DNA from 3 places in the Shewanella sp. WXL01 genome. Region 2 is predicted to be linked to each of the others. Evidence: predicted binding sites of a transcription regulator. Region 2 holds the regulator's gene; each other region holds the start of a gene.
The links. Region 2 encodes sigma-54, which starts transcription at its own class of promoters, with help from an activator protein. Its sites were predicted from a motif close to GTTGGCACGNNNNTNGNNT; they were not measured.
Positions count from the first base shown of each region.

Region 1: a site for sigma-54 is predicted at 4,674-4,692, ahead of G3R49_RS11085 (DUF3192 domain-containing protein). Genes of this name have one in related genera too.
Region 3: a site for sigma-54 is predicted at 4,083-4,101, ahead of flgB (flagellar basal body rod protein FlgB). Genes of this name have one in related genera too.

Region 1 is NZ_JAAIKQ010000003.1:541,469-552,309, forward strand. It holds gene G3R49_RS11055 (helix-turn-helix domain-containing protein) at 1-250, opposite strand, end outside; gene G3R49_RS11060 (4'-phosphopantetheinyl transferase superfamily protein) at 753-1,712, shown strand; gene queF (NADPH-dependent 7-cyano-7-deazaguanine reductase QueF) at 1,832-2,686, opposite strand; gene syd (SecY-interacting protein) at 2,741-3,391, shown strand; gene G3R49_RS11075 (Zn-ribbon-containing protein) at 3,468-4,241, opposite strand; gene G3R49_RS11080 (hypothetical protein) at 4,249-4,572, opposite strand; gene G3R49_RS11085 (DUF3192 domain-containing protein) at 4,735-5,115, shown strand; gene G3R49_RS11090 (GNAT family N-acetyltransferase) at 5,285-5,914, shown strand; gene G3R49_RS11095 (DUF962 domain-containing protein) at 5,923-6,234, shown strand; gene rdgC (recombination-associated protein RdgC) at 7,608-8,519, opposite strand; gene G3R49_RS11105 (porin) at 8,974-9,912, shown strand; gene phoB (phosphate regulon transcriptional regulator PhoB) at 10,087-10,776, shown strand.
Region 2 is NZ_JAAIKQ010000001.1:589,750-600,590, reverse strand. It holds gene G3R49_RS02455 (calcium/sodium antiporter) at 1-371, shown strand, start outside; gene G3R49_RS02450 (KpsF/GutQ family sugar-phosphate isomerase) at 406-1,383, shown strand; gene kdsC (3-deoxy-manno-octulosonate-8-phosphatase KdsC) at 1,383-1,931, shown strand; gene lptC (LPS export ABC transporter periplasmic protein LptC) at 1,928-2,488, shown strand; gene lptA (lipopolysaccharide transport periplasmic protein LptA) at 2,499-3,080, shown strand; gene lptB (LPS export ABC transporter ATP-binding protein) at 3,089-3,823, shown strand; gene G3R49_RS02425 (RNA polymerase factor sigma-54) at 3,969-5,462, shown strand; gene hpf (ribosome hibernation promoting factor) at 5,486-5,773, shown strand; gene ptsN (PTS IIA-like nitrogen regulatory protein PtsN) at 5,776-6,219, shown strand; gene rapZ (RNase adapter RapZ) at 6,216-7,076, shown strand; gene G3R49_RS02405 (HPr family phosphocarrier protein) at 7,105-7,374, shown strand; gene mgtE (magnesium transporter) at 7,483-8,844, shown strand; gene G3R49_RS02395 (hypothetical protein) at 9,265-9,408, shown strand; gene G3R49_RS02390 (transposase) at 9,564-9,947, shown strand; gene G3R49_RS02385 (hypothetical protein) at 10,185-10,793, opposite strand.
Region 3 is NZ_JAAIKQ010000002.1:272,349-283,189, reverse strand. It holds gene flgF (flagellar basal-body rod protein FlgF) at 1-744, opposite strand; gene flgE (flagellar hook protein FlgE) at 991-2,355, opposite strand; gene flgD (flagellar hook assembly protein FlgD) at 2,426-3,205, opposite strand; gene flgC (flagellar basal body rod protein FlgC) at 3,233-3,649, opposite strand; gene flgB (flagellar basal body rod protein FlgB) at 3,652-4,050, opposite strand; gene G3R49_RS06400 (protein-glutamate O-methyltransferase CheR) at 4,224-5,057, opposite strand; gene G3R49_RS06395 (chemotaxis protein CheV) at 5,108-6,028, opposite strand; gene flgA (flagellar basal body P-ring formation chaperone FlgA) at 6,478-7,224, shown strand; gene flgM (flagellar biosynthesis anti-sigma factor FlgM) at 7,299-7,634, shown strand; gene G3R49_RS06380 (flagella synthesis protein FlgN) at 7,715-8,140, shown strand; gene G3R49_RS06375 (amidohydrolase) at 8,793-10,538, shown strand.

The DNA of each region.
Region 1 (10,841 bases), on a different contig from region 2:
GCGGCATTTTGAGTTGATGACGCAAACCGACAACCACGTATTCTTCCATTGGTGACAGCGTGGTATTGAGGTGATGCGGCGTATTTGGTGCATCACTTACCGAGCTACGCTTGCGCCATTTGCGCACGGTTGCTTCTGAAATATTTAAGATTTTTGCCAGCTGGCTGACACTGAAATCCGACGTTTGAATAAACTGGCGCATTTCAGGGGTGGTGGTGGCATTGCGATGGCGAGTGGCTTTTTGCGTCATTAACTAACACGCTCCGCGCCAAAGCTTGCAGTGCTTATCGTTTTACTGCTTGTACACTGCATATTTGGCTGTTTTATCGCAGCGCATTGAGTGCGGCTGATTAGTCTTATTGGATTATTGTTCATCAACGCAAGTTGTCCGTAAATGCTAGCCGCGCTTTGAAAGTGACGGTTTAAATTAGTAACGCAGATTACAGTAGGTTTCAGGTCGATACAATCACCTGGGACTTAAAAGTTAACCAGGCTAGGGTTAACATTAACAAGATCTAAGTTTCATTTGCATAAAAGTTATACGTAAGCGAATGAATTAAATGATTTTGTGGTGATTACTGCTGAGTTTAAGCATAATGCGTTATCGTTTAGCTATAAGTGGCTCGACCAGTTTTTGAGCTGGATTAGCGTTACTTGTGCCGTATAAACACCCGAGACTAGCCCTATAAGATACTGTCTTATCAGTTATCGATAATTTATTAGTTAGGATGCCAATCAATGGCGGTAAAACAATGAGCTACTACGTCTACTTTGTTAATTTATCTTCTAAGGCGCACATAAATAAAGTGCCTGAATACTCAAGCGCGAAACCCGCTGACAATCTTCCAATGCCTGAACCGCTGACTCAGCAGCTGCTTAGGTTATTAAGCGATGATGAGCGGGCAAAGGTAGAGCGTATTCGCAGCCCAGAGCGCCGTGAAAAATCACTTTGGGTTAGGGCGATGGTGCGGATTTTGCTGTCGCGTCACAGTGACATCACGCCGCAGCAGTGGCGCTTTGAGTATGGCGAACACGGCAAACCTAGACTTTCAGATGAGCAATTTAAACATAGTGGCATTAGTTTTAACTTAAGCCACAGTGGCGACTGGCTAATGCTCACTATTGCATGTATGAATAACCTAAATCAGTTAGCGAGCCATGATGATAGTCAGCCCATTATGCTTGGCGCAGATATAGAGCGCCTGCGCAGTCGCACCGATATTCACGCAATATTAAATAACTACTTTAGTGAGTTAGAAATCACCCAGTTGCAACAGCTGCCAGAGAGTGAGCAAAGGCAGCGATTTTTTGACTTATGGGCGTTGAAAGAGTCGTTTATTAAGGCGGAAGGCTCTGGGTTGGCATTATCGCTAAAATCATTTGCTTTTGATTTTCGTCATGTTGCTGCAAGTAAAGCCGGATTACAAACGTTAGACATTACTGCAAACGAGAGCACAGCAAACGAGAATACAGCAAACGAGAGTGAGTCAATTCATTACCTGCCTACGCTTGATGGCATTGGACTAGAGTTTGATGACGCTAAACTTGGTGATATCAAAAAGACAAATCTTGCTAAGCAAAAATGGCAGGTTCAGTTTGGTTATTTAAATCAAGAATATCGCTTTGCAATTACATCTAATATAGCTGGCAAAACCAACTGGCAGTTTTCTCTAGTGGATAAAGTGCAGTTAGCGCAAATGCTAGGTCGCTAATTCTGCGAGAGCGCCTGTAGCTTTTTATATTGATTAATTTGTTGCATAGACAAAAAAAAGCCATATCAATTGAGATGGCTTCATGTTTATAGCGACTTCTAATTGCTAGTGAACAGCAATTACTGTCTTGCTAAACGTAGGCTTTCTGGCGGCTGCTCAAAATCAGAGCGGAATGGATTAATGTCTAATCCGCCGCGACGGGTATAGCGAGCATAAACCGTTAACTTACTGCATTGGCAGTAGCGCTTTAAGTCGGTAAAGATACGCTCGACGCATTGCTCATGAAACTCGTTATGCTGGCGGAATGAAATCAAATAGCGCAGCAGCTTTTCACGATCAATCTTTGGCCCTTGATAGCGGATCATCACGCTGCCCCAATCTGGCTGTGAAGTGATCAAGCAGTTTGACTTCAACAGGTTTGAAGTTAGGGTTTCTGCAACATTTTTACTGTCAGTACTGTCTTCAAGATACTCAGGCTTGAAGTCGTAATCGTTCACTTCAATATCTAGCTCATCGATGCAAGTGCCTGGCAGCTCAACAATACGAGACTGTGGGAAGTGTTTAGGCTCAATGACTTTAACTTTTACCTCGCCTTGAGCACAATCAGCCAAATCTTTGCTGATGGTTTGCTCTAGCATTTCCACACTGTCGATACGAGTTTGGTTAAAGCTATTGAGATACAGCTTAAATGACTTAGATTCAATTAAGTTAACGCTGTTGATATCTAAATAAACATCCATGATGGCAACCATAGGCTTGCCTTTGGCATTTAGCCAAGACAGCTCATAGCCGGTCCAAATATCTGAGCCATGAAAAGGTAGCTCGCCAGTTAAATCAATGGCATCACGGTTAAGTTTACGCGGGACCCCTTGCAGCAATGAAGCGTCATACTCAGCGACATAGCCAGTTGATTTACCAAGGGTTAGCTCAGCAAGTTCTGGCGCTTCATTATAAGGATCGTGATTTTGTGTCATCTAATCGGTTTCCATGTCAAAATATCGCTTTATTATAAACTACGAGTAGCTTAAGTGTCTTGTTCATCTGCCTTTGATAACTTTTTCAAACAGTATCTAAATGTGTATCAGTCATCATTATCTGAGTTGCCGCGTTATTACCCGCTAGGTGAAGCCTCTCCATGTGTGGCGGATGACGATGCCGATCTAGATGATGCGGTTTTTTGGCAGCCACATAAGCGCCAAACTCCAGCTGATTTTGATAATGTCGCTAAGGCGCTTGAGCTTGAATTGCACGTCGATATTAATGCCTTTTACGGCCGCTATTATAGCGCGCCGCTAAATTTCACCAGCCCTTGGGGCGAGGGTGAGCTACTGCAAGCCTGGAATCAGCAAGACTTTGAATATCTACAGCAGAATATGATTGGTCACTTGATGATGAAGCAAAAGCTTAAGCATCAGCCAACCTGGTTTATTGGCGTGCTGGGTGAGGGCGACCAAATGCTTACCGTTGATAATTCTGATGGTAGCGTGTGGATTGAAATTCCAGGCGATAAACCTAAGCAGCAGTTAGCCAGCTCAATCGCTGAGTTTATTGAGCAGTTGCAAGTCATCGTTAAACCGCCAGTCGCACCGATTCAGGAACAAGATGTAGTCCATGACCATCCTGGAGTATGGGCAAGAATTAAAATCATGTGGGGCAATTTAATGGGTCATCAAAAGTAAGTCGCTAGTGAGTTAAAAAAGTGGGTCAGAGTAAAGTTTACTCTGACCCACTTTTTTATCTTTACCACTTTTCGGGCTACTGATGATCCCAGGATATGTTAGATACGATGCGGCAGTTGTCGCAGCGAAAGTGAAACATGTCTAATAGCGGCTCATCTAACAGCCAATCTTTTGAGCCGCAGCGTGGGCATGGCCGTTGTTTTTCAGTAGCTAGGCTTTCGCCGCCCACTCTATATAAGTAGTAATAAGTAGGGATTTTAGTGAGGTACTCAATACGTCCACGTAAATCCCAGCCTCGGCGGAACAGATCGCTTTGATGGCTTGTAAGCTCTTCAAGTGCGGCATATTCCGCTTTGGTTGCTGCAGCCATTTGCAGTTCGTCACAGGCTTGCCACTCAGTTTGCCACTTGATCACCCGTTTATGATCGCCATTAAAAGTAGCCGGAATGTGATAAAGCGGAATTGGCATTAGACTATCGCCACTTCTAAGTGGCGAGCACATATGCACATAGCTGGTGTACAGTACCTGCCAGCTTGGTACTTCGGTGGTTGAAGCTTCTGAGTTTATATCCTGACCTATGAACTTTTCACGAGGTGCAAGCAGTTTGGCATCAGTCAGCTCAGTCAATGCTCGCTTAACCCAAGGGCTATTGTGTTTTGGGTGCAGGCTGGTTTGCTCTGGCATTAGCAAACGCACTTTAAACTCGCCATCATTAAAGGCTACCGCAAATTCACGCCCGAGCACTTGACCATTGGCGCGATAAGCTTCAAGCAGATTATTGATTGCTTTTTCAGCCGCTGTGATTGTAGTGTCAGCAAAGCACTCAAATCTTAATTCATAAACAAACATAGCTGTGTTATTCGCCTTTACTTGCTTGTGTTTCAAGCTGGCTGATACGCGACTCTAATTGAGAAATGTAGTCTTGCATGGCATTAACTTGCTTGCTTAGGTCTTCGAGGCTAACGCCAGCGGATTTGTCTTTGCTTATTGCTTGTGGTTGTGAGTCTTCAATTCCACGCCACTCTTCTTCAGACATGGCATTAAACTCGCGAATACCTTGAACTATGACAGGCATTGGCACATTTGCGCCAACACGACCTTTAATGAGAGCAACATTGGGCTTTTGCCCTTTCAGTGCGATACCTTTTGCGGCAGCAAGTACGTGGTCAATTGGACGCATGGTTGGTTAAAATCCTTAAAATTTAGCTTAATGACGTTGGCAAGTTAACTAACTTAAAGTGGTGAAAGATTAATTATCTTTTAATTTCAACGCTTTAAATAATTGGCATGGATATCGCTTTATAGCGAGCATAGTTGACCATTTTAACAAAAAGGAACTGAGATGAAATCAAAACTATTAGCTTCAATTATTATTGCGACCACTACCTTAGGTTTATCAGGCTGTGTATTGAATGTCGGCGATCATAAGTCAGCTAAAAACCATGATTATTGGGAAGTACAACAAGAAAAAAATCGCGCTAATTTGACTAAGCTTTCGATGGGAATGACCAAAGAGCAAGTGCTTGTAATTATGGGGACGGCTGATTTCACCGAAGCCTATCTAAGCAATGACGGAGACGCGAAACAAGAAGTACAAGTTTATTTTTATCGTACACAGTGGACTAAAGGCGACGGTAAGACCACTAAGGATGAATGTACTCCGGTCGTGCTGCGCGATAACGCGCTCGTTGGCTGGGGCGACAGTGCTTATAAGCAAATATAAGTAAGCAAAAGCTTAAATTAGTAAGGCAAGGCCTCGTCATTGACGAGGCCTTTTACATTGTAAAAAAGTAATTGTTTAAAAAATGTTAAATTGCTAGATTGGATTAATTGAGGGAATTTTAAGCTGTAATTCAAATACTAACTTACTTATAAATGTAAGGTGAGCGCATATGTCAGCATTTACATTAGAACAGCTGCGAGCAGTGTATTTAACCGCTGAAGATTTGCGGATTGCTGCGTCTATTATCTACAACGCTTATCATGATGATCCTTTCTTTAATGATGTCCTCGGCCAAGGCGACTTGTCTACCTATGAGCAGAAACTAAGGGCGGCGATTCGTGAGGAATTAAATGAGTTATGGCAACAAGACCAACCTTTAATAGGCTTGTTTGATGGTGAGCGTTTACTTGGGGTGGCTTGTGTGATTACCCAGCAAGTGCCACTAGGTGAAACTCGTTACTGGCATTGGCGCTTGAAGATGGTGTTAGGTACTGGCTGGAAGTCGACCCAAAGCATGATCAATAAAGAGGCGTGTATTCTCGAGCAGCTTCCGTCGGAGAAATGCGGTGTGTTGCAGTTCATTGCGTTAAGTCCTGCCGAGCAAAACAAAGGCTTAGGCAGTCGACTAATTCAAGCGGTACAGAGCTGGTGTGATGAGCAACATGAGTTAGATGGTGTGGGCGTATTTGTCAGTGATCATCGCCATAAACAAATCTTCGTTAAGCAAGAGTTCAGTGCAATTGCCGATGTCACTATAGGCAGTGTCCATGGCAGTGTACTTTTCTACAAGAAATCATAGGTCGGTTTATGTCTGATAGTCCACGTTACCAAAGTTTTGCCGAGTTTTATCCCTTTTACTTGTCTCAGCATCAAAACCCAACTTGCAGACGCTTACATTATGTCGGCTCTTTGTTGACGATAGCGGTACTTGCCTGGGTGGTAGTCACAGCAAGCTGGAGCTATGTATTTGTTTTGCCTTTTATTGGTTATGGATTTGCCTGGGTTGGACACTTTTTCTTTGAGAAGAATAAACCTGCTACCTTCGCTTATCCCTGGTATAGCTTTGTTGGTGACTGGGTAATGTTGTGGCAAATGTTAACAAATCGAATTCGAAAATAATTGAGTATGGATGATCAAACCGTTTGCTTGTGAGATATCTCTTACACGCTTGTAGGTCTTTCTATTGACGTGCATCAGTGTTTTAACAATCGTTAAAGTCTTTCTTTATGATTTTATTGGTTTTTTGGTTAAATATTTCATTTTTGAAATGTTATTCTTCTGTGAAATGTATGAAAAGCATCTTGGACCGACCTCTTAAAGGCGTATGATTAACCCATCAAGTTATTACGGCTCAGGAAGAGCAAATAACTTATTAGCTTTAAAGGAAGGTTGTATTAAGGATGATGGTTTTCAAGGATGAATGCAGGACACGCCCAAGGAACAGGCATGAGCTCGGTAAATGGATAACCGAAACAAGGATGGGTGTCGTAAGACACAAGGAATAAGGGAAGGATAGCAGGACGCCAAGGAAGACTCAGATGGATTTGAATGTTCAGTAAATGGATGACTGATCAATGGAATGAAGCTCAATGCTAATGATTAGCAAGGATTTGAGTTAATAGGGATAGGACACGCTTGGATAGCGATGACGCACGGATGGTGCAGGGAGCAACAAATTAGCAGGATGGCTAACAAGAAGAAAAACAGGCACAACCTTTCGAGGTTGTGCCTTTTTTATTTGTATTGAATATTGATGTGGAGTACGTGAGTATAAAACGTAGATCGAGTATTGTAGGAATTAAGCTTTGTTGGCTGTTTTTTGTACAAAGTGTGCTTTGCGGTGTTACAAATTCAACAATGTAGTCTAACCTATACTTACTAGTACTTTCGTTTATGTTGCTATATATGACATCTTTCGTGTGAGATATATCTCACAAACCGTGTGAGACAACAACAGTTGTTATTGAGTGCATATACTGTGGTTACGATGTAAGTTATTGTTTTTGTTTATTGTTATCCTTGTGCATAACAAGCTTATTGTTGAGTGGATGTTAAAATAGTTTTTCACCCCTGTGATTTTGATACAACTTCTTTACTATATCCACATCCAAGGAGCTGGATACACACGGGAATGGGGTGACAGGATGTTCACCAAAGGAAAGTGGCGTTAAGCCAGTTAAGGATAAAAGCTTTTTGTCAGGGAGTGAGAGAAAGCGTTAGTTACACCGGAAGTGTAATAAGAAGGATTTTCAGGGATAGATCTAGGACACGCTTAGGATAGAGCAGGCTCGGTCAATGGAAAACCGAGTAAGAGGGAAGTACGCAAGTACACGGATTTCAAGGAAAGATCACGGACAGGGCAGGACGCAACTAGACGCATGGATGGTGCAGGGAGCACGACAATAGCTGGACAGCTTAACAAGAGAATAGAAGGCCGCGATGGAAACATCGCGGCCTTTCTTTATTAAAGTGAGTTTTCGCGAAAAATGAGCTTAAATTTGTTGCTCAAATGGACCTAATGCATCACGCATAGCATTAACAAAAGACACCAACTCACTTCCCATAAGCGCAAAGTCAGCATCGATTTTTGCTAAAGGATCATCTCCGCCGATATCATCATTACCCGCGCGGAATTCTTCAGAGAACTTAATACGCTTGACACTGGCATCAGATTGAATGACGCAGGCAATAGATTGACCATAGTGCAAAGCAAGTTTGTGAACTTGCTTACCTGTTTCAATATGAGCTAGTACTTCATCTTCTTGTAGCACTTGTTGTTTGAATCTAACAATTCCGCCTTCATCTGAATCGCTCTTCAGTTCTGCTTCATCTTGCATTTCAAACGGCATGGGTGCGCTACCAGCTTTTAACCACTCAGTCAGTGTCGTTTCAATTGGGGTAGCAAAGCTAAGCGGAATAACAGGCAAGCTGCCTAGTGCTTTACGCAGCAACGCGAGTAATTCTTCTGCTTTAGCTGCACTTGAACTGTCTATTAAAATCATTTCAAGCTCAGGCATGATTAGTGCGCGCGTTTGACTGCGGCGAGAAAAAGCCCGTGGAAGCAAAGTGGTGGTGATTTCATCTTTGATGGAGTCTTTTTCTTTTTTGGTCACTTTGCGGTTTTCTGCTGCTTCAATTTCAGCGACTTTTTCATCAAGGGCTTCTTTAATCACTTGCCCTGGCAGGATTTTCTCTTCTTTCGTTACGCAAATTAAGTGACGGTTCTCTGCGCTATGTACTAGTGCGTCGCCTTGCTTGCCTAGCGCCTTACTAAAACCGAATTTGCTAATGTCTTGGCTGCTGCAAGGTGAAAAAGTGAAGTCTTGCAAAGCAGTTTCTAACGCTTCGGTTTCAACGTTGAATGGTTTGTTAAAGCGGTAGAGAGTTAAGTTTTTGAACCACATATATGAGTAACCTAAGTTAAATCAATGAATAGTGCAGCAGTGTACGGCATGTCATCCAAAGGGTAAACATGCCACGTAGTTGAGAGTGATAGCTGGGTGAGTTTTGTTCAGCCTTTGCTCGTTTGATTATTAGAACAGTGAATGAGTTATTAGAAGTTAGTCGCCTAATATTGGCGCAGTTTCGGACTTTATTGCGTTTTATTTTGCGTACAGTCACTAAAAAAACACGCTTCACAAAACTGTCATAAATCTTGAGGTGTTATCTTACTATTTGAAAAATAAGCACTTTGCTTACTGGCTGATTATTTTGCAAACAGCTACTTAAGCAAAAGTGAATTTACTGAAATAAATCTGCAATATTCAACGTGCAAACTTGCCGCCGTTCACAGTTCAAAGCGGCGATTTATTTCGCCCTTTACAAGCAAAAAAGACGATAACTCGTCAAAAGGATGAAATGATGAAAGCGTTAACTAAAACTGTAATTGCTACAGCAATCACTGCTGCAACTATGTCAACTGCCTACGCTGCTGATCCAATCACAGTGTACGGTAAGCTAAATGTCACTGCTCAATCTAACGATTACTATGAAGATGGTAAGAACGTTTCTAACACTACCATTCAAAGCAACGCATCTCGTTTTGGTGTAAAAGGTGCTTTTGAGTTAAGCGATTCATTAGAAGCTTTCTACACTGTTGAGTACCAAGTTGATACTGGTAACGCGAGTTCTGATAACTTCACTGCGCGTAACCAATTTGTTGGTTTAAAAGGTAATTTTGGTGCTGTTTCTGTCGGTCGCAACGACACCATGCTTAAAAAGTCGCAAGGTAAAGTTGACCTGTTCAATGACTTAGAAGGTGACTTAAAGAGTTTGTTCGCCGGTGAGAACCGTATGGCGCAAACTGCAACATACGTGACGCCATCATTCAGCGGTTTCCAAGCGGGTGTAACTTATGTAGCTGACGCTGATAGCAAGCAGCAGGAAGAGAATGGTTTCTCTACTGCAGTTATGTATGGCGATGCTGGCCTTAAGAAATCTCCTATCTACGCATCTATCGCGTATGATTCAAAAGTAAAAGGCTATGACGTTGCTCGTGCAACTGTTCAAGGTAAAATCGCTGGCTTCAAACTTGGTGGTATGTACCAACAAGAAGAAAAGCTAAACAGCAACGTTAAGAATAAAGGTTACCTATTAAGCGCAGCTTACAGCATTGATGCTGTAACACTTAAAGCTCAGTTCCAGGACATGGAAAACAAAGGCGATTCTTGGTCGGTTGGTGCTGATTACAAGTTAGGTAAGCCAACTAAATTGTTCGCTTTCTACACTCACAATACCCCTGAATCTGGTGATGACAAAGACAAGTACTTTGGTCTAGGTTTAGAACACAAGTTCTAAATTAATAATTGTCTTGATAAAAAGGGGCTTAGGCCCCTTTTTTCGTTTTAATGATATTAATATGACATATTTTTGGAATTAGTGAGAAAATGCAGTTTACTATCATAAATCTGTAATAAAACTGACCAATAATAACCATGTGGCACATTTATAACAGAAGCAACAGAAGCGATTATGACAGCTAGGATTTTAATTGTAGAAGATGAAGCAGCAATCCGTGAGATGCTGACATTCGTCATGGAACAGCATGGCTTTAGCACTGCTGCAGCTGAAGACTTTGATTCAGCAGTTGAGTTATTACAAGAGCCTTATCCAGATTTAATTTTGCTAGATTGGATGTTCCCTGGAGGCAGTGGTATCCAGCTAGCCAAGCGCTTAAAGCAAGATGAATTTACGCGTCAGATCCCGATCATTATGCTGACTGCTCGTGGCGAAGAAGAAGACAAGGTCAAAGGCCTTGAAGTCGGTGCGGATGATTACATCACTAAACCCTTCTCTCCAAAGGAGCTTGTTGCTCGTATTAAAGCGGTATTACGCCGCAGTGCACCAACGCGTTTAGAAGAGGTGATTGATGTTCAAGGCCTGCAACTAGATCCTGTGAGCCATCGCGTTAGCTTTGGTGACAGTGTGCTCGATATGGGGCCGACCGAATTTCGACTATTGCATTTCTTCATGACTCACCCTGAACGTGTGTACAGCCGTGAGCAGCTTCTAGATAACGTTTGGGGAACCAATGTTTATGTAGAAGATCGCACCGTAGATGTACACATTCGTCGTCTGCGCAAAGCCGTCGAAACTGGCGGACACGACAAGCTTATTCAAACTGTTCGAGGAGCTGGTTACCGCTTCTCAACCCGTTTATAGCAAACGAGTAGTCATAGGGTAGATATTGGGTTAAGGTGTAGCGCAATATTTACCTAATTATTTTC
Region 2 (10,841 bases):
TCGCCAAGTACTTTGGTCTTTCAGACCTAGTGATTGGCTTAACCATTATTGCAGTCGGCACTAGCTTACCAGAGCTAGCTGCCTGTGTTGCAGGTGTGCTCAAGAAAGAAGATGACCTTGCAATAGGTAACATTGTTGGATCGAACTTATTTAATATACTTGCAGTCTTAGCATTACCAGGGTTGATTGCACCGGGTGCGATTGACGCAGCGGCAAGTGGACGCGATTTTTATATGGTACTTGGCACCAGCACCGCATTAGCCGTGCTTGTACTGTCAACCGGCGCTAAAAAGCAGCTTACTCGTTGGCACGGTATATTATTGCTGATTACCTTTATTGCTTATCAATTCATCGTTTTTCAATCTCAATAGATGATAAGCAGCACAATTTATTAAGAGAGTACCCATGACGAGTCAAACTCAATTGCGACAATGGGGTCGCAACGTTATTGATATTGAAAAAAAGGCATTAGAAAACCTCTACCAATATGTCGATTCTGACGCTTTCGGTCAGGCTTGCGAACTCATTTTGCAGTGCAAAGGCAAAGTGGTTGTCATGGGTATGGGCAAATCTGGTCACATTGGCAATAAGATTTCAGCTACCTTCGCCAGTACAGGCACTCCAGCATTTTTCGTTCATCCGGGTGAAGCAAGCCATGGTGATTTGGGCGCGCTGTCTAAAAACGATGTGGTGATGGCAATTTCAAACTCAGGTGAGTCAAGTGAAATTCTAACTCTGATGCCGGTTATCCAGCGTATGGGCGTACCTGTTATTGCGGTAACGGGGAAGCCAGAATCCAATATGGCAAAACTGGCTAAGCTGCATTTGTGCATCAAGGTACCAGAAGAAGCTTGTCCATTAGGCTTAGCACCTACATCAAGCACCACAGCCACTCTGGTAATGGGTGATGCCCTAGCTGTAGCATTACTGCAATCACGCGGCTTCACTCGCGATGACTTCGCGCTATCGCACCCAGGCGGCTCATTAGGTAAAAAGCTATTATTGAAAGTTGACGATGTGATGCATAAAGACGAGCGCCTGCCGCTAGTGAAGCAAGACATCACCATTACCGATGCCCTTTATGAAATCACTAAAAAAGGCTTAGGTATGGCGGGCGTAGTTGATGGCAGTAACAAGCTGGTCGGTATTTTTACCGATGGTGATTTACGCCGCGTTATCGATGCCCAGGTCAATCTAAGAGACACATCAATTGCACAGGTAATGACGCCAAACTGTGTGACTATCCAGGCAGGAATTTTGGCCGCGCAAGCGTTACAGGTGATGGATGATAAGAACATCAACGGCTTGATTGTGGTTAATGAGCACCACCAACCTATTGGCGCATTGAACATGCTCGATATGGTTAAAGCAGGAGTAATTTAATGCCTCAAAGTTTATATGGTCCAGTTAGTGACCAAATCTGGCAAAAGGCCCAGCAAGTCAAACTACTTATTTGCGACGTAGACGGCGTATTTTCAGATGGCCGTATCTACCTCAGCAATGCTGGCGAAGAGCTTAAAGCGTTCCACACCCGTGATGGCTATGGAGTGCGCTCACTGCTTGGCAGCGGCATTCAAGTTGCTGTGATCACAGGTCGCAAATCGCAGATTGTCGAAAACCGTATGACTGCGTTGGGCATCACTCATATCTACCAAGGTATTGACGACAAGTTTGTGCCATTTAAAGAACTCCTTGAGCTGTATCAAGTTACACCAGAGCAAGTGGCCTATATTGGCGATGACATGGTGGACTTACCCGTTATGAAGGCGGTAGGTCTATCAGTTTGTGTCGCTGACGGGCACCCGTTTGTTAAGCAACACTGTGATATGACAACCAGTATTAACGGTGGTCACGGCGCGCTGCGTGAGTTAACCGATCTACTTTTGCAAAGCCAAGATAAACTGGCTAGCGCTCACGGTATGAGTGTATGAGCCGAGTCACCCTCGCCATCATCGCGTTTTTTAGCGCCGCGCTTATTCTCTATTGGCAAGTACAAGCCAAGCGTAACGAGCAAGCTCTAAAAGTCGACTCAGGTGTCGACCGCCCAGAGTTTATCGCTAACGATCTTAAAACCACCACCTTTAATGATTTAGGGCAGATCGAAAGCCGAGTGAGTGCTAAACACATGGAGCATTTTGAGTCGACTAACATGACTCACTTTACTGACCCTGTTTATCTGGTGTTTCCTGAAGATGGCGAAGCACAATGGCAACTGAGTGCTAGCAAAGGTCAATTAGATAAAAATAAAGATGTGGTGACGCTCAGCCAAGATGTACTTATTGATGCAGTTGACGTTGATGAGCCTTTGCAATCGCTGAGCACACAACAGATACAATTGGATTTAAATACCTTAATTGGCACCTCTAAATCAGCGGTATTTATCGAGGGCAAAGGCTTTCAAATTCAAGGTTTAGGTTTACATGCAGACCTAAATACTCAAGAATTAACACTACTTAGTCAGGTAGAAGGACGTTATGAACCACGTTAATCCACGCCAGATGTTGTTGGCTTCAGCAATTGTTGCCCTTGGGTTTGTTAGCCCAATGAGCTCCCTTGAAGCAAAAGAAGGCGACTTACAGCAGCAAGTAAAAATTAGCTCAGTTAGCCAAAAGGCAGATATAAAAAATAACCAAATCATTTTTTATGGTCCAGTGACTGTGGTTCAAGGTTCAATCAATATTCAAGCAGATGAACTACGCGCATTTACTTCTGATAACTCTGTAACCAAAACCTTAGTCGCCACTGGTAACCCTGCGACTTTTTCACAAGAGTTAGACGACGGTAAAATCGGTACCGCTAGCGCCTCTGAAGTACGCTACGACCTCGCAAGCACCACCTTGACGCTAACAGGTAAGGCTAAGCTTGACCAAGCAGGCAGTCAGGTGACAGGCGATATCATTCGCTACAACATTGATAAGCAAGAACTCATAGCCCAAAGTAAGGGCGATGAGCGAGTGATAACCATTATCCAGCCAGAGAACTTCCAAGATCCGTCAGAGCAAGCGCCTGTCGAGCAGCAGCCTGAGCCGCAAACGCGAATAGAACAACAGCAAGAGCCATCAACACAAGGTAATCAGTAGGCTAAGTAATGACAGAGCAAATCACCTTAACGGCTGAAAACCTGGCTAAAAGCTATAAGAACCGCCAAGTAGTGAAAGACGTAAGCTTATCGGTTTCCACTGGGCAAATTGTTGGTCTACTGGGCCCAAATGGTGCAGGTAAAACCACTACCTTTTACATGGTTGTTGGACTTGTAAAAAGCGACCACGGGCGCATTTTAATTGATGCCGATGATTTAACTTCTGATCCAATGCATCTGCGTGCGCGCAAAGGCATTGGTTACTTACCCCAAGAGGCAAGCATCTTCCGTAAGCTAACTGTACACGACAACATCATGGCAGTTTTACAAACACGTAAAGAGCTAACTAAAGAGCAACGTGTTGAAGAACTTGAACATTTACTCGAAGAATTCCATATCACTCACATTCGCGATAGCCAAGGTATGGCATTATCAGGCGGTGAACGTCGCCGAGTAGAAATTGCCCGGGCACTGGCTGCAAACCCGAAATTTATCTTGCTCGATGAACCATTTGCGGGGGTTGACCCAATTTCGGTAATCGACATCAAGAAAATTATTCAGCAACTCAAATCTCGTGGTCTAGGGGTGTTGATCACTGACCATAATGTGCGTGAAACCCTCGATGTTTGTGAGCATGCTTATATCGTGAGCCAGGGCAACTTAATTGCCGAGGGGACACCAGATGAGATCTTGAGCGATCAGCAAGTTCGTGCAGTATACTTAGGTGAACAATTCAAGCTATAGTTATTGATGTTTTGGTTTCGCTCGCTCAACTACATGGGCGGCGACAGCATTAGCTTCGACTGAGTACCAATCCAGTCTCTCCTAAGGAAGCCAATTACAAGCATTAATGTGTGTCTCTTATACGATACCTAGGGATAAGTGGTAAATGAAAGCGTCACTACAGCTCAAAATGGGTCAACACCTGACTATGACCCCACAACTGCAACAGGCAATTCGCCTACTGCAGCTGTCTTCATTGGAGCTACAACAAGAAATACAACAAGCATTAGACTCTAACCCACTGCTTGAAGTAGAAGAAGAATTTTACGACGGTAAAGACGCCTCAAAAGACAAACAAGATCAAGCTGATACCGATTTTAGTGAAGCAAGCCAAAAGTCTGCTGAAACAGACACTTCCAACGTTGATCTCGCAGACTCGCTCAATAAAGAATCTATGCCTGACGAGCTGCCAATGGACACCACCTGGGATGAAGTCTATACAGCCTCACCAGTTGCCAGCACTGGCGCAACCAGCTCTGGATCACGCGACGATGATATGCCATTTCAAGGCGAGACCACAGAAGGTCTATACGAGCATTTAGAATGGCAAAAAAACCTCACTCCTTTTTCTGATACCGATTTAGCCATCGCCACCGCCATTATCGATGCCATTGACGATACAGGCTATTTAACCCAAAGCACCGAAGATATCCTTAGCGCCATGGGCGATGAAGAGGTTGAGCTAGAAGAGGTTGAAGCAGTACTTAAACGTATTCAGCATTTTGACCCCATTGGCGTTGCTGCGCGCGATCTAAGTGAGTGCCTGCTTATACAGTTAGCGCAATTTCCTAATGACACCCCTCATATTGACAATGCGCGTATGTTGATTGCCAACTATCTCGACCTAATTGCTGGCCGTGATTTTCGTTTACTTATGCGTAAAACCAAGCTTAAAGAAGATGAACTTAGGGAAGCAATTCACCTGATCCAATCATTGAATCCAAAGCCTGGTGCGGCAATCACACCTAGTGATGATGAATATGTCATACCTGATGTGTCAGTATTAAAGAAAAATGGCCGCTGGGTCGTGGAGCTTAACCCTGACAACATGCCAAAAATTGGTGTCAATCAGCATTACGCTTCTATGGCTCGTAGCACCAAAAGCCAGGCTGACAGCCAGTTTATTCGCGGTCATTTGCAAGAGGCTAAATGGTTCATTAAGAGTCTAGAAAGCCGTAATGACACCCTGTTAAAAGTGGCCAACTGTATCGTACAGTTCCAACAAGGCTTCTTTGAATATGGTGAAGAAGCCATGAAACCAATGGTACTCAACGATATTGCTGAGGCCGTCGAGATGCATGAATCCACTATTTCCAGGGTTACCACACAAAAGTACATGCATACGCCACGCGGTCTGTTTGAACTCAAATACTTTTTCTCAAGCCATGTCAGCACAGATGACGGTGGCGAATGCTCATCTACAGCTATTCGCGCCTTTATCAAAAAGCTGGTCGCCGCTGAAAATCAGAAAAAGCCATTAAGCGATAGCAAAATGGCACAACTGTTAGCGGAGCAAGGGATTAATGTTGCTCGTCGTACGATAGCGAAATACCGTGAAGCAATGCTTATCCCGCCCTCAAACCAACGTAAGAGCTTATAAGCTCAATCAAAGGAGGACGATATATGCAAATAAACCTAACGGGGCACCACATTGAGTTAACTGACTCACTCAGAGAGTATGTTGACAGTAAATTTGCCAAACTAGAACGTCATTTTGAGCAAATCAACAATGTGCACGTTATCCTAAATGTCGACAAACAAGTACAAAAGGCTGAGGCTAAAGTCAGCCTTAGTGGAGGAGAAGTCTTCGCCACTTCTGAACATAGCGACATGTATGCTGCAATCGACTCTTTGATCAGCAAACTTGACCGCCAGGTAATCAAACATAAAGAGAAGCTAACCAAGCATTAATGATGGAAATTCGTACCATCCTGCAGCCGGAGTGCACTGCCTGTGCCACTCCGGGCAGTAAAAAAAAGGTATTGCAACTCATTAGCGAAATCGCAGCAGAGCAATACACAGACCTTTCAGCACAAGAAATTTTCGAAAGTCTTGTCGCTCGTGAAAAAAAAGGTAGTACAGGTATAGGCAATGGTATCGCGATTCCCCACGGTCGTTTAGACAATATCGAGCAGCCCATTGCGGTGTTTATCAAGTGCGATGAATCAATTGATTTCGATGCCATCGACAACAAGCCTGTCGATTTACTATTTGCGCTTATTGTACCGTCAGATCAATGTCAGCAACATTTAGCGACGTTGGCTTATATTGCAGAAAAACTTAATGACAAGCAAACACTCAAACAGTTACGTAAATCAACAGATAAAACTCAACTCTATCAGGTGATCGCTCAATGAAACTGGTTATCGTCTCAGGTCGTTCAGGCTCAGGAAAGTCCGTTGCACTTAGGGTGCTAGAAGACTTAGGTTACTACTGTGTCGACAATCTGCCGATCCCATTGATCAATACATTGCTTGAGCAGCTTAAAGGCTCACATGAGCTTATTGCGATTAGCGTTGATGTGCGCAACATAAAGGAGCAAGGAAAAGTACTGCAGGCTCAGCTACAACTATTACCAGCCGATATCAGTATCACTAGCTTCTTTTTGAGCTCGAACGACAAAGTGCTACTCAAACGTTATAGCGAAACGCGCCGTTTACATCCATTGTCTAAGCAACACCTGTCTTTGCAAGACGCCATAATTCAAGAAGGTAAATTACTCGAGCCTATTTCGAATATAACTGACCACTTTATTGATACCTCCGAGTTCAACATCTATGAGCTCAGTGACAAGGTTAGAGAAATTTTGCTTGGCAGTGTCGACCGTGAACTGGTGATCAATATCAACTCGTTTGGCTTTAAATATGGTATGCCTAAAGAAGCAGACTTTATGTTTGATGTGCGCTTTCTACCTAACCCTCACTGGGAGCCTGAGCTAAGACCACTAACAGGCCTAGACAAAGGGGTACAAAATTTCCTTAATCAGCAACCTCAGGTAGGTAAGTTTGTTCTGCAAATCGACAATTTTTTCGAAACCTGGATGCCGCAACTTGAGCGTAACAACCGCAGCTATGTCACCATCGCGATAGGTTGTACTGGTGGTCAACACCGCTCAGTGTTTATTGCTGAACAAGTAGCAAAACGCCTTAGCACGCACATCAAACACAAAATACTTGTGAGTCACCGCGAGCTAAGCACGCCAGCACAAAGCTAGCCTATACTTATAAAAAGTGCACAACCCTATGCTGCAACGACAAATAACCATATCTAACAAGCTCGGGCTGCACGCTCGCGCAGCAACTAAACTAGCAACCCTAGCTGCGAAATTCGACGCCGAAATAACGCTTATCCATGGCGACAAGCAAGCAAGCGCAGCCAGCGTATTAGGGCTATTAATGTTGGAAAGCGGTGTAGGAAAAACCATTACCCTCACAGCTAGCGGTAATGATGCTCAGGCTGCACTCGATGCAGTAAGCGCATTGATTGATGCTAAGTTCGAGGAAAACAGTTAACCCTCTGTGATACAAGCGAATTTTTAACATCAATATCATAAAAATGAATTAGTGGTACTCGACTTGATAAGCTACCATTAGCAAAATTTTTTTGGGGAGAGTCTACCAATGGGTGTCGAAGTTTTAGATACAGAGCTAACAGAGCAAAGACTCAATCAACTCACCCAGGCCCTAGGAAGCGGCATGTTTGTCCACGTGCGCAACATGCTGCACGACATGGCACCTTCAGACGTTGCCCTCATTCTTGAGTCTTCCCCACCTCGCAGCCGTCAAGTACTATGGCAATTGATTGACCAGGAACAAGCTGGAGAAATCTTAGAAGAGCTTGGTGAAGACCTAAAAGACGCCCTCATTAGTAATATGACGCCGGAGCGGTTAGCGCAAGCAACCGCCGGTATGGATACCGACGACCTCGCCTACATTCTGCGCTCATTGCCTGATACCGTTTATCATCAGGTGTTGCAATCAATGACCAGTCAAGACAGGCACAGAGTTGAACAAGCATTGAGTTACCCAGATGATACTGCGGGTAGTTTAATGAATACAGATACAGTTACCCTTCGCCCTGACGTTAACATTGATGTTGTACTTAGATACCTGCGCCAACGAGGGCATCTACCTGATGCCACAGACATGCTGTACGTAGTCGACAGGCGCGACCAAGTACTCGGCGGTGTAAGACTATCTGATTTATTAACCTGTAACCCTAGTATGTCGGTGCGCGATGTCATGGATATTGAGTTAGAGAGCATTCCTGTCGACATGCCAGCTAATGAAGTGGCGCAACTGTTCGAGCGCCATGACTGGATGTCTGCACCCATTGTTGATAGCGATGCCAAACTGCTTGGGCGTATCACCATTGATGATGTGGTTGATGTTATTCGTGAAAATGCAGAGCATGACATGATGGGTATGGCAGGTATGGACGACGCTGAAGATACCTTCGGCCCCGTCGTGAAAAGTACCTTCAAACGTTCATTATGGTTAACCATTAACTTGTTTGCCGCCTTACTTGCCGCCTCGGTGAGCAACATGTTCGAAAACACCCTTGAGCAATTCGCTACCATTGCAATCTTAATGACCATTGTGCCGAGTATGGGCGGCGTTGCAGGTAACCAAACCTTAGCACTGGTGATCCGCGGTATTGCCCTTGGACATATTGGCCAAAGTAACTCGCGCTGGCTTATTGGCAAAGAGCTAGCCATTGGCTGTTTAAATGGGGTTATGTGGGCAGTATTAGTATTTGCGGCCGTATGGCTTTGGAAAGGTGAGATAGCCTTAGCTGGGCTCATCGGCGGTGCTATGCTGATCAATATGACAGTAGCAGGCTTAGCCGGTGCAGGCATTCCACTTATTCTTAAAAAATTCAATATTGATCCAGCATTGGCTGGCGGCATGGTATTAACCACTGTCACTGATGTCATCGGCTTGTTCGCGTTTCTAGGCTTAGCTACAGCCTTCTTAATGTAGCACCTCACTCTATCCAAATATGCTTAAGCCGCTTGCGGCAAACCGTCTGCTCAGCCAGCCCTTCAAAGTCCAACATTGGTGCATTTGCACTAATTTTGGGCTCTCTGATTTTCCCCCTAAAAACACAGCAAGCGTAAACTACTGATATTATTGAATTTAAAAACATTTCCGAGTTGGCACAAAGCTTTCTTATAGTTATATATACCCCTAAAGAGGTATTCACCTAAATTAACCTGAACTAGGGCAAATTAGGATGAGATGACATTGTTAAGAAAAAAACAGGGAGAACAAAGCGCTAGCAAGGATAGCTTTAAAGCGCTAACTGTTGAGTCTAGGTGCAAATGCTAAATACGAAATGCTGATCGTTTCATGTTAACGCAAAGCGGCACCTTGTAGTCATTAGGATATATGGAGTTCACTATGATGCGAGTACACAACTTAAATAGTAAAAAATTGCTGTTGCCTATGTCTGACTTGTTGATGAAAGTTCGACGTTTTTACCAGCAAGAGCAATATTTTTATCGTCATTTAGGTATTAGCACTTGGCCAATTAACAGACGCTAACGGTCAACATTAAGCACAGGACATAAGCATCAAAGTTATTTTGCCCCTAAATACTCAGTTACATAAGAGCTGACTCAGTTACGTAAGACACTGACTAATAGAAACAATAAGTCTATAAACCGGCAAAATGCAGTAACTTAATTTAAGGAAGTACAATGCAAAACCTAACCACTAAAGCGCCAATAGCTAGTGAAAACACCAAGGTTAGTGATAATGAAAATAACTCACTAACTTCACTTTTAAACCGAGCTTCGAGTGCTGAAAGCCGTAACACACAAGTCACCGCTAGTCGCAGGCATCATGAGATTTCCATGCAGCAAACACTGGTTTATGAGGTTATTCATCACAACAAACTAGTATCACATGTAGCTAAAGAGCATGGCATCTCGTCTAAAAAGCTTTACCAATGGGTTAAGGCTGCGCAGTCTTCTGCCAACGACAGCAAGCAGCAACAATGTGAACAACTCAACTTACAGATAGCGCAGCTGCAACAGCAACTTGTAAGCCTTAACCATCAGCTACATGCCCTGCAGGCATGAGGCCGAGCCTTATTATATGTATCTAGCAAAGCTATAAATTAACGACATTTGATTAGCGGCCTTGAGCTGCACGAGTTTAATGACCAACTCCTGAAACACTATCGAGTAGTCATTAAGAATAAAGTTAGATACGCCAGTTCCGGCAAGAGTGAAGAAGTTAATTCCCATGTCCCCCAGCATGTTGAGTTAACACGCAAACTGCAAACAACACCGCAAATTCTTTCACTCTTGCCATTTTTATTCTTCTTTAGAGGCCGTAGAGGCTGGTCCTTCTGGTATCGATGTTTCTTGAACCAATGTTTCTGGTTCATGAACCACCATGTACCTTTGGGCCTGCCAATCGTATTGGTAAGTCACGCCCTGCCACTCATAAAAAGTCTGTGGCCCTTTTATCACCACACGCGCATTAGCAGGTAAGCTATGTAGCCCCTCGTCGTAACTAATACTTGTCGTGACCCTTTGCGGCGGTGCAATTTTTTTAGGTTGAATAATTTTAGGTTGGCGATAACGCTCACGGTAAGGGTAACGATTATCCCAATGTCTGTTGCGCCAATAACCCCAGCGCCAAGGATCATTACCCCAATAGCTATCGTGCCACCCATTATGACGCCATGGGTCATAATAACCATTGCTCCAGCCAATACCTATGCTCGGGCCGCGATAATTATTCCAACCAACACCCCAACGCCAGCCGTCATTATGGTGAACTTGTGATACACCATTCACACTCGTCATTAATGCAGTATTACTTGCCTTTATTCCAAGCGGTAAGCAAGCTAACAAAACGCCAGCGAACAAGGTATTCAAACGTAAAACAGGATTTGTTTGGTGGTGAGAGAGCAACATCTTTCCCTCCAATTAAGTCATAGCTAATAGACCATACAATTCATCTTA
Region 3 (10,841 bases), on a different contig from region 2:
CTAACTCATTCTTAATAATGATGATGACGCGCGGTCTAGCTCTTCCGCATTTTTCATCATCTTGACTTGCATTTCGTACTGACGCTGAATGTTGATCATCTCAACCATCTCGTGAACAGCGTTAACATTGCTGCCCTCAACTGCGCCATTTTCAACACGCACTGTTGGGTCTGTTGCTGCAACTTCACCGGAAGCTAAACGGAACAAGCCATCTTCACCGCGCATCATTTGATCGTTGCCTGGGTTAACGAATTTAATCCGGCCAACCTCTTCAATCACTTCAGCGGTCGCACCTTGTGGGCGAACAGAAATAATGCCTTCGCCGGAGATATGAACCTTTTCAATCGGCAGTGGCAGTACAATAGGACCGGCCTCTCCCATCACCGCTCGATCTGAGCTGTTAACAAGCAAACCTGTGCTATCAAACTTTAAACTGCCCGCGCGGGTATAAGCTTCGCTGCCATCTTGCGCTTGCACCGCCATCCAACCATCACCGTTAATGGCAATATCTAAATCACGACCTGTGGTGCGAATAGGGCCTTCTCTGAAGTTTGCGCCAGGGCTTTCAGCCATAGAAAACACGCGGGTAGGCATACCTTCGCCAAAGGCTTGCATGGCGCGAGCCTGATTCATGTCTGCTTTAAAGCCATCGGTATTGGCGTTGGCAAGGTTATTGGCACGCACTGCAAGTGCGTTCATACCTTGTTTTGCCCCTGTCATGGCGACATAAAGAAATTTGTCCATAACCGCTCCGTCAAACTTTTTGCTTTAGTTGCTTTAATGCAAAGATATCTGCAACTGCCGTGCCAAAAACAAAGTTATGTTTAACGACCGAAATAAGACATTGATATAGTTTGATTTAATTTAAAATTAGCGGTAACTAGACGAGTGAGGAGTAGTCAAAAACTTAGCGAGAAGCGGGAATGAAAAATGACATCAAAAATAAGGAAAAGTGTTGCCGCAAGGAAGCGGCAACACGATAGATAGAAGTTAGCGGATCTGCAACACTGTTTGGTTAAGGGTGTTGTTCACTTCTAGGGTACGCGAGTTAGCCTGGAAGTTACGCTGCGCAGAAATTAAGTCAACCAACTCAGTGGTTAAGTCAACGTTCGACTGCTCTAGCGCTGATGAACGAATGCTACCAAATGTGCCGCTGTTTGCTTCACCAGCAAGCGCTGGGCCTGAGTCTAGGCTGGCTTTCCAAGAAGTGTTACCCACCTGAGTTAAGCCTTGCTCATTAGCAAAACGTACCAGTGCAACACGTGCAAGCGGTACACTAGAACCGTTACTGTAACTGGCATTAACCAGACCATCACTACCGATGTTTACATTGGTCAAACGGCCAACCGTGGTGCCGTCTTGAGTTAACTCTGTCACCTCAAATGGCGATGCATACTGAGTTGGGTTGTTATAGTTAATCGTAATTGTTTGTGAACCATCAGCGCCAGGACCCAATACATCAGCACCGTTTACACCTAACACTTCAGTTGTGAGTACTGCAGGGTCTGTACCGGTAAATGCGCCTACATCGTTAAACTTAACAACACTACCAGACCAACCACCAGTTGTTTGCGCAGTACCAGTTGAATCAGGGTTACCGTCACCGGTTGTATCTTGTGGGTAAGTACCTGCTGTACCACCAGTCATATTTACCGGCTTACCATCTACTGCGTAGTATGCTACCCAGTTACTCTCACCTGTATGCGAGCCGCCTTGAGGCTTGACAAAGTAAGTGGTCATAATGTGAGCTTCACCTAGCGAATCATAAACGGTCACTGATGTAGAGCTATTAAAGGTGTCTGAGTCATTTGGATCGAACGCTGCAGGGTCTAACTCACTCTCACCTACGTTAAGGTTCATCTGCAGACCCACGTTAGAGGTCATTACAGGACTACCTGCAGTATCAGGGATTTTAATCGGTTGAGTAGTGGTTAAGCTCACCGAAGTCGAATTACCGTCTTCATCTACTGGGAAGCCTTGTAAGAAGTTACCCGCTGAGTCGACCATATAGTTGTTAGTATCAACTTTAAATGCACCGGCACGAGTAAATGCATGGTCCTGGGTTCCAATTTCAGATGACGTCACAAAGAAACCACCACCGCTAATCGCCATATCTAACGAGTTATTAGTGAACTGTAAGCTTCCTTGATGAAATTGCTGCGCCACTTGCGTTGTTGTCGCACCACCACCAACTGCTGTTTTACTGTTGGAGAAAATAGAATTGGCGTACACGTCAGCAAACTCTGCACGAGATTCTTTAAAACCAATCGTGTTAGCGTTCGCAATGTTGTTCGCGGTAGTATTCAAGTCTTTTTGTGCTGCTGCAATACCACTCAATGCAATATTAAATGACATAATAAACCCCTGTTATTCCTTCGTTTAGCTAGCTTTCTGACTAGCAAATCAATGCTTAAAAAGTTATGTATTAGCTTTCAGATACCGCTAGCACATCAGACAATTTAATGCCGCCTATACCACGTAAATTCAAAATTGCACCTGTTGACGCTGTACCCAATGACACGCTGGTCACGTGAGCATAAGTCGATACAGGTAGCTCTTCTGAAGTACCATCCACATTACCAGTGGCCTTGAGCGAGTATTGTCCCTCAGGTACTGGTTCCCCATTTTTATCTAAACCGTCCCATGACACGTCGATGTTACCGCCGGCGCTGCCATCTACTTCAAATGTCGCTACTGTCTGACCAGACTCATCCTCAACTCGAACCGTGATAGTGTCGACTGCGGAAGGCGTCGTGATCACCCCTTTCACTTCAGGGCTTTCTGCCGACAAATGACCTGTATCAGAAGGCACAAGTACTTTACGGCCAACAAGGCCAGAGGCTTGAAGCGCCTGACTTGAGCTCATTACTGTATTTAAGTTAATAATCTCTTCATTAAGGTTTGCGATACCATCTACCGTTGAAAACGACGCCATCTGAGCAATCATTTGGTCATTGTCAACTGGCTTGAATGGGTCTTGCATTGACAACTGCTGACTGAGCAGAGCAAAGAAGTCTTCTTGCTTAAGCATCTGGTCATTGTTGTTTTCTGGTACCACTTCTTCTTGCAAGCGCAAACCATCTAAATATGAGTTACCTGTAACCACAGTTTCTTTTTGAACAGAGGCACTCGTAACCGCAGAGGTGTTTGAAGTCGTACCCGCTGCTTGCGGCACTGATTGGCTGTAAGGATTAATAATGCTCACGACTTAATCTCCACTAAATACTTAAAATTACTTACCCATGCGAAGCGTTTGCTGCAACATATTCTTAGTTGCATCCGCCACCTGGACATTCATTTGATACGAGCGCGACGCAGAAATCATATCTGCCATTTCTTCCATCACATTCACGTTTGGCTTGTAAATGAAACCATCGTTGTCAGCCATAGGATGATCAGGAGCAAATTCTTTAAGTAGCGGCTTGTCGCTCTCAACGATACCCGCAACTTTCACGCTGTGATTGCCAGTTTGTTGACCCTGTGCCTTTTTCATTTCGGCCTCAAAAACTGGGTGGCGAGCGCGATAAGTTTGGTCAATACTGCTTGATACAGAATCGGCATTAGCGATATTACTGGCAGTAGTATTGAGTCTTACTGACTGAGCAGACATGCCTGAACCAGATACATTAAAGATATTAAATAAGCTCATAATTATTGCCCCGTTAATGCCTTACGCATGCCTTTAAACTTGCCATCTAGAAAACCAAGTGACATCTGATACTCAAGTGAATTTTGCATAAAGGCTGATTGCTCTTGCTGCATATCAACTGTATTGCCGTCTCCGGTATCGGGCTGATTTGGTACCCGGTACTGCACGTGTTGACGACTTAATGCGGCAAGATCAAAGTGTTTTTCTGACGTTTGCGACATTGATAGCCCCTTCTGGCGAGAAGTTGCCGCTTTCATTGCCGCCTCAAAGTTAACGTCTTGCGCTTTATAGTGAGGAGTATCGGCATTAGCGATATTGCTAGAAAGCACCTCAGCGCGCTGGGCACGAATACCAAGCGAGTGTTGGTGTACTCCTAATGCTTTATCAAAATTAATCGCCATAAAATTGCCTCCTTTAACGCTTATTGGAATAAAAGCAAAGGCTGTGCCAACAATTTTAAAGACTATAAAGTAATACGATGGTGGGAGGTTAATTGGCGTGCAATAAAAACGCCACGAACAAACGTACGTGGCGTGTCACAAGAAAAAATATATTAAGCTATTGAATTATAAAATTAAGATTTCTTTTGGTAATAAATCCCTGGATTACAACGCACCATGTCAAATTCGTCAGTCAATCCAGCGATAGACTCAGAAGCCCCTAAAAACAGAATCCCTTTTGGGTTCAAAGCGGCAGCAAATTGCCGCAGTATTTTAGCTTTTGCTTCAGGAGCGAAGTAAATCAATACGTTACGACAAAAAATAATGTCGTATTTACCCAACAAACTATAGCTTTCAAGAAGATTATGAGCGCGGAAATTGACTAGGCGCTTCACATTAGCTTTAACCTTCATATTGCCCGATGGCAAAGCATCAAAAAACTGACGCTTGCGCTCTTCAGACAAGCCACGAGCTAATGCCAAGCTGTCATACTCAGCCTCTTTACACCGCTCTAGCATTGATGGTGACAGGTCAGTCGCTTGAATTGACGCCCCGCCCGATAATGCACCAGGCTTACGTTGCTGATACTCCAGCACAGTCATGGCTAACGAATATGGCTCTTGCCCTGAAGAGCAAGCCGCAGACCAAATTTTCAATGGTCTGCCTAACTTGCCGTAATTCGGCAGTAAAGTATTTTGTAGCAACTCAAATGGGTATCGGTCACGAAACCACAAGGTTTCATTGGTGGTCATAGCATCAATCACCTCGGCGCGCATTTGCCGCTCGGTAGGTTTCATTGAACGTTTAACCACTTCAGATAAAGACGGCAAGTTATACTTACCCATTAACGGCGCTAGTCGACTTCGCACCAAATACTGCTTGTTCTCACCGAGCACAATTCCGCTGTGCTGCTCTAAGAAAAGCCTAAATTGATTATACTCTGATTCAGCAAGTGATTTATTAGTCACATTTACTTCCTAAATTAAGAGCTATCCCTGCCCATGTTCAAACTAATAACTTATACACTCAGGTGCTTGTTAACGGCTTCGGCAAGCTCGTCAGGGTTAAACTTAGCAATAAAGTCGTTAGCGCCAACTTTTTCAACCATAGCCTGATTGAATACGCCACTTAATGAAGTGTGTAGTACCACTTTAATGTTCTTCAGTTTAGGGTCATCACGGATTTCTGCCGTTAATGTATACCCGTCCATCTCTGGCATTTCGATGTCTGAGATGATCAGAGGGATCTCTTGAGACACATCGGTCATCTCTTCAGCAACCGCTTTAAGCTTATCTAACGCTTCTTTACCGTCTTTTGCAGTATCAATCTGTAAGTTCAATGACTCAAGCGAGCGAATAATCTGCTTACGTGCGACAGCTGAATCATCAATTACCATAATGTGGTAGTTCTGCTCACGGTCTATAGTCAGTGTTTCGTCAACTTCTTCACTAATAGCAGTTTTTACTGGTGAGATTTCATCTAAGATTTTCTCTACATCTAAAATCTCGACGAGCTCATTTTCAATCTCTGTCACTGCAGTTAAGTATGAGTAACGACCCGCACCTTGTGGCGGCGGCATAATCGCTTCCCAGTTCATATTAATAATGCGCTCGACTGAACTCACTAGGAAACCTTGAACACTGCGGTTATATTCAGAAATGATAATAAAGCAGTTTTCAGTCGACTCTAACGGGCGGCCACCTGTTGCCGCACTTAAGTCAATCACTGAAATGGTTGCCCCACGAATATGGGCAACACCTTTAATATAAGAATTTAATTTTGGCAGACTCGTGAGCGGCGGACACTGCAGCACCTCTTTCACTTTGAAGACGTTAATCCCAAAGCGCTGACGACCATTTAATTTAAACAGCAGCAGTTCTAATCTATTTTGACCAACCAGTTGCGTACGTTTATTTACAGACTCAAGAATACTCGACATAACACTGCCTTGTTGTTGTTAATGTGTTACTCAATGGCGACACCAGCCAAATAGCTTTGTCTTCTCACGTGGTTGCAAGTTTTTATCTCAACGGTCATCGCCATAACTAACTAAACGACGAATGTTCAAATAGCGCAATCATGAACATGAATGACATTTGCCAAAAAACTGACTACATAGCTGGGCATAGTTTTTGCTTAATTAATGCTAATGCCCAACAGGGAATCCTATTTCAAAATTAACTTTGATTCATTAACTTTGTTCACAAACTTATCGCAAACTTGCGCAAAATCAACTCAAAAGTAGTGTAATTACATTTTGCCGAGCAGCGTGTTGCAACAAATGTTCAATTCTCATGCAAAACATGAAATTTAAACCCAAAGTTATTATTTTGAATAACATTTAAAGAGTATAGGTGTAATCTGGCAAAACTCGCTAGTATCTTCATTATGAAAGTAAAAATTTTATTATTTTGTTTGCTGATAACCCACACCTTGCCGTTAAGTGCCAATCAATCACCGGCAAACGAATCAAATAAAGGTGAGGCTCAGCAAAGCATCGTTACTCCTAACTTATCGACCATAGATATGTTAGCTAAAGAGGTGATTTCTAAAAAAATTGCGCCAAAGCCCAATGCAAAAGTAACGATTACGCCGCAAAACCTAGAAGGCCGCCAGCAACCACCAAGATGCTATGAACCGATTTCAGCAAACCTGGCAACAGATAGAGAAATCTCGCGTACTAATACGGTAAAAATTAGCTGCGATAGCCCCGACCTTGCTTACCCATGGCAAATCTATGTCGCCGTGCGAGTCGCGATTGAATATCCGGTTGTCGTGGCCAAAGAAGTGCTGTCACCAAAAACGGTATTGTCATCAAGCCAACTCACTCTGGCGTACATGGATCAATACAGCCTTCGCGGTGAATATTACTCGAGCATCGATGAGCTTGTTGGCACTAGAGTAAAACGCAAAACCAGTCAAGGCTCACCGCTGTTAAAGCGTAGCCTGTGTTTCGTATGCAAAGGCGATGCAATTTCTATTTGGGCGAAAACCGATACGCTACAAATAAAAACCACAGGCGAAGCCATGCGTGATGGTAATATAGGCGATGTGATCAAAGTCAAAAATACAAACTCTAACAAACAGTTAGATGCGCAAGTGATTGGCATTGGCGAAGTAGAAGTTAAAATGTAAAATAATTCTAAAGTTATTTTTCTACTGGCCGATAGCCTTATTGGGAAACCTCATCACTTACGTTGGAGCCTATTATGGCAATTGACATTAACAAATTAAAAACGGCCACCAGCACGCCTTTGCAGACATCTCGTCAAGCAAAAGCAAGCCAAGATGCTGGCAGCGGTGCTAAAACTGAGCAGGCAAGCTCTGCAGTCAAAGGTGACTCAGTAAGCATTACTTCGCAAGCTCAAGGTTTACAAAGCGCACAAAGTAAAATGGCAGCATTACCAGATGTTGATCAGGCTAAGATTGCTGAAATCAAACAAGCAATTTCAGAAGGTCGCTATAAAGTAGACCCTGAAAAACTAGCGGCAAACATTGCTAGTTTCGAAGCCCAGCTCGACGGCCTGAATTTAAACGAAGAGTAATCGTTTGTCGTTACTCTAAAGATTATTGTTTAGCTCACGTGTTTCACATGGGCATAGACAGGCATAACTATGAGTAACCTATGACAGAAATTGCTAATTTGCTTTCCCAACAGCACGCTACCCTGACGTCGCTGCGAACCATTATATCCGCAGAAAAAGAAGCGCTTATCGCTCAAGATGCGGACCAACTGCTAAAGCTCGCACAGCAGAAGCAGCAATGCCTTACTTCTCTGCAGGAACAAGACAAAACTCTAGCCACTCACCCAGATAAGCAAATGTTGGTCGATGAGCAAGCACTCGCTCAGCGAGTCACAGATGCAAAAGCTTTGCTAGATGAATGCAAACAGCTAAACAGCGAAAATGCTCAACTCATTGAACTGAGCATGGCAAGTCTCAATCGTTTCTCCCAAGCCCTACATGCCAGCCGTAATTCATCAAGCATGACATATACCGACAAAGGTAAAACCTCTACGATTTCGACCTTAGGCAGTAACTTTAAGGCTTAAGGTAAGTTTTACAGATAAATTGATTAATAGAGTCCCTAGTGGGCTCTATTTTTTATTGAAATGACAGTTATGGATGGCCTAAAAAACATAAGGCTCGATAGCAGAATTTAAACAGTTACTTATTCCTCTCTCTTTTCTATTTGCCAGTGCTCTACATTATGCCACTACAAATATGCTGATTGTTCATCTCGTGGACCACTTGATGGAGTTCCTCTTGGTCACGCATCTCCTGAAGTCTTGTAAACTTATGATCAGGTACAACGCCATTATGTAAGTTCACAACTTTGTAGGCGTAATACTTAATATCGTTGTGGACTACTTTTGGAGCTAAATCAAACCACCCAATAGTATCTGCAGCACAAGATGTACTGCTAAAAAATAAACTGAGCATTACAAACCAACACATAAGGAACCGTAGGCTTGCTCAGAATTTAGTATGTATAGAGCATAGTATTTCGCGATCAACTTACCCACCTTAAAGGGCTATTTCATTAAACATGGACCAATGATGCTGTTCTTGTTAAGTACAATAATTGTTCTATGTTTATTAGACATCGGATAGTTAATGCCCCAACTCTTCGAACTCCAATACGTAACTAATTAATGAGCTATCACTAATCTTTCAAATACACTTAATCCCATGGTGAACGTTATGCACAAGTTGATTCTAGTTTTTATTATTTTGGCCCTCACCACCTTTAATGCTTTTGGTAACACCATTGCAGATATCGTCTACACAAATGCAAATATTCGAACTATGAACGAGGCAAAACCATTAGCCAAAGTTTTGGCAATTAAGGGGAATAAAATTGTCATGGTAGGCACAGAAGATGACGCCAAAAGCTGGATAGGAGCAAACACTCAAGTAATTGACTTAGATGGTAAGACGCTATTGCCCGGTTTCATAAGCACACATGATCACCTAATAGCCTCACAGTGGACGACCTCAGGCGTTCAGCTTTACGACGCAACAGGAAAACAAGATGCTCTGGCTAGAATTAAGGCGTACGCTAAAGCTAATCCGGATCATAAGGTGATCAAAGGCGTCGGTTGGGACAAAAACATGTTAGAAGGTCTACCCATCGCAGCGGATCTGGACAAAGCCGTCCCTGACCGACCAGCCATTATCCTAGATAACACGATTCATGATGCTTGGATGAACACAGCTGCGCTCAAAGCGGCAAATATAACCAAGGATACACCTGATGCCGTGCCGGGAGTGACATATTGGGTGCGCGATAGCGAAGGAAATCCAACAGGAGCCGCAATAGAAATTCAATGGTTTCAATCTTATATTGATATTGGGGCATGGGATCCTGACAACATGATCCCTGAGAGCGCTGAGTATCTATTAAACCTTGCTGCGAGCAACGGTACTACGATGGTTTTGGTCCCAGGCATCGTCACGCCTAACATCAAAGATGTTCATGGAGGAATGGAAAAGGACTTCGAGACGGCGATGGACATTCTTCAAGACTGGGCTGATTCTGACAAACTCCCTTTAAGAGTCCAAGCTCAACCATTCTTCAAAACACCTAAAGGCGATCCTCAACGATTTGTAAACTTTGGGGTAAGAATGAACAAAAAATACAACAGTGACTTACTCCGTTCTCGTAGTTTGAAAATCCATCCTGAGGGAAATACAGTAGCTGGTACCGCACCTTTCATCGACCCTTATAAAAATCAACCAGAGCATAGAGGAACATTTAACGTGCAGCCTGACACAACAATGTCGATTGTAACCAAAGCTGCAAAAGAAGGGTTAGATGTATTTATTCATACCGACGGTGATCGCTCCTCTCGCGCAGCCGTGGATGCGATAATAGAAGCAAGAAAGATAGACGCAAATAATCGTAGCGCACTGCACCATGCAATTTGGGTTCACCCTGACGACCAGAAGCGCATCATAGATAATAAGATACCCGTTAACTCAACTCCGAGTTTCACCAACACGTTCGGCGGCGGCAAACTAGATAATGAAAGAATGATTGGCTACCCCCGTATCGAAACTTCTCTAGGTCGCTACGCACACTTTGCACGCAACGGCGTAAAGGTGGGTATTTCAGCCGATGTGCCAAGCACCTCTCCAACTATGCAAGCACCTTTGTTCGTTGTAGATGGCGCTACTACCGGTTTAGATATCTCTGATCCTAAAAATACAGAAGTTTTTCCACCTAGCTGGGAACCTATGACCATTCATCAGGCGATGCGAGCCATCACTATCGACGCTGCTTGGATGCTAAACATGGAAGATAAAATTGGTAGTTTAGAAGTAGGCAAATATGCCGATTTCGTAGTCTTAGAATCAGATCCATATGAGGCTAAGCCTGGCACAGCACATCAAATTTCGCTGTTAATGACAGTTATGGATGGCCGAGTAACACATAAGGTTCAGTAGCAGAAATCAAACAGTTACTTGTTCTTTCCTCTTTAATAATTGGCAGGGCTTTACGCAATCACCCGACTCTGGTTTCCCTATCTCGCAGTACATTGACAGAAAGAGTTAGGCCGCACCTACTTTGAGCGTAACTCCTTGCCGTTATTCAAGTTTTATATTAAGGATTCATAGTCATGCTTTCATATCTACTGGAAGTTCATAGACATTCGATTTGAGTTATAAACCTGTCCAGTATGCTAACTAACTTTTGGGCAAAAACGTGCTAAAGATGCTTACTCTGAAAAGCGATTAGACAAAAATTAA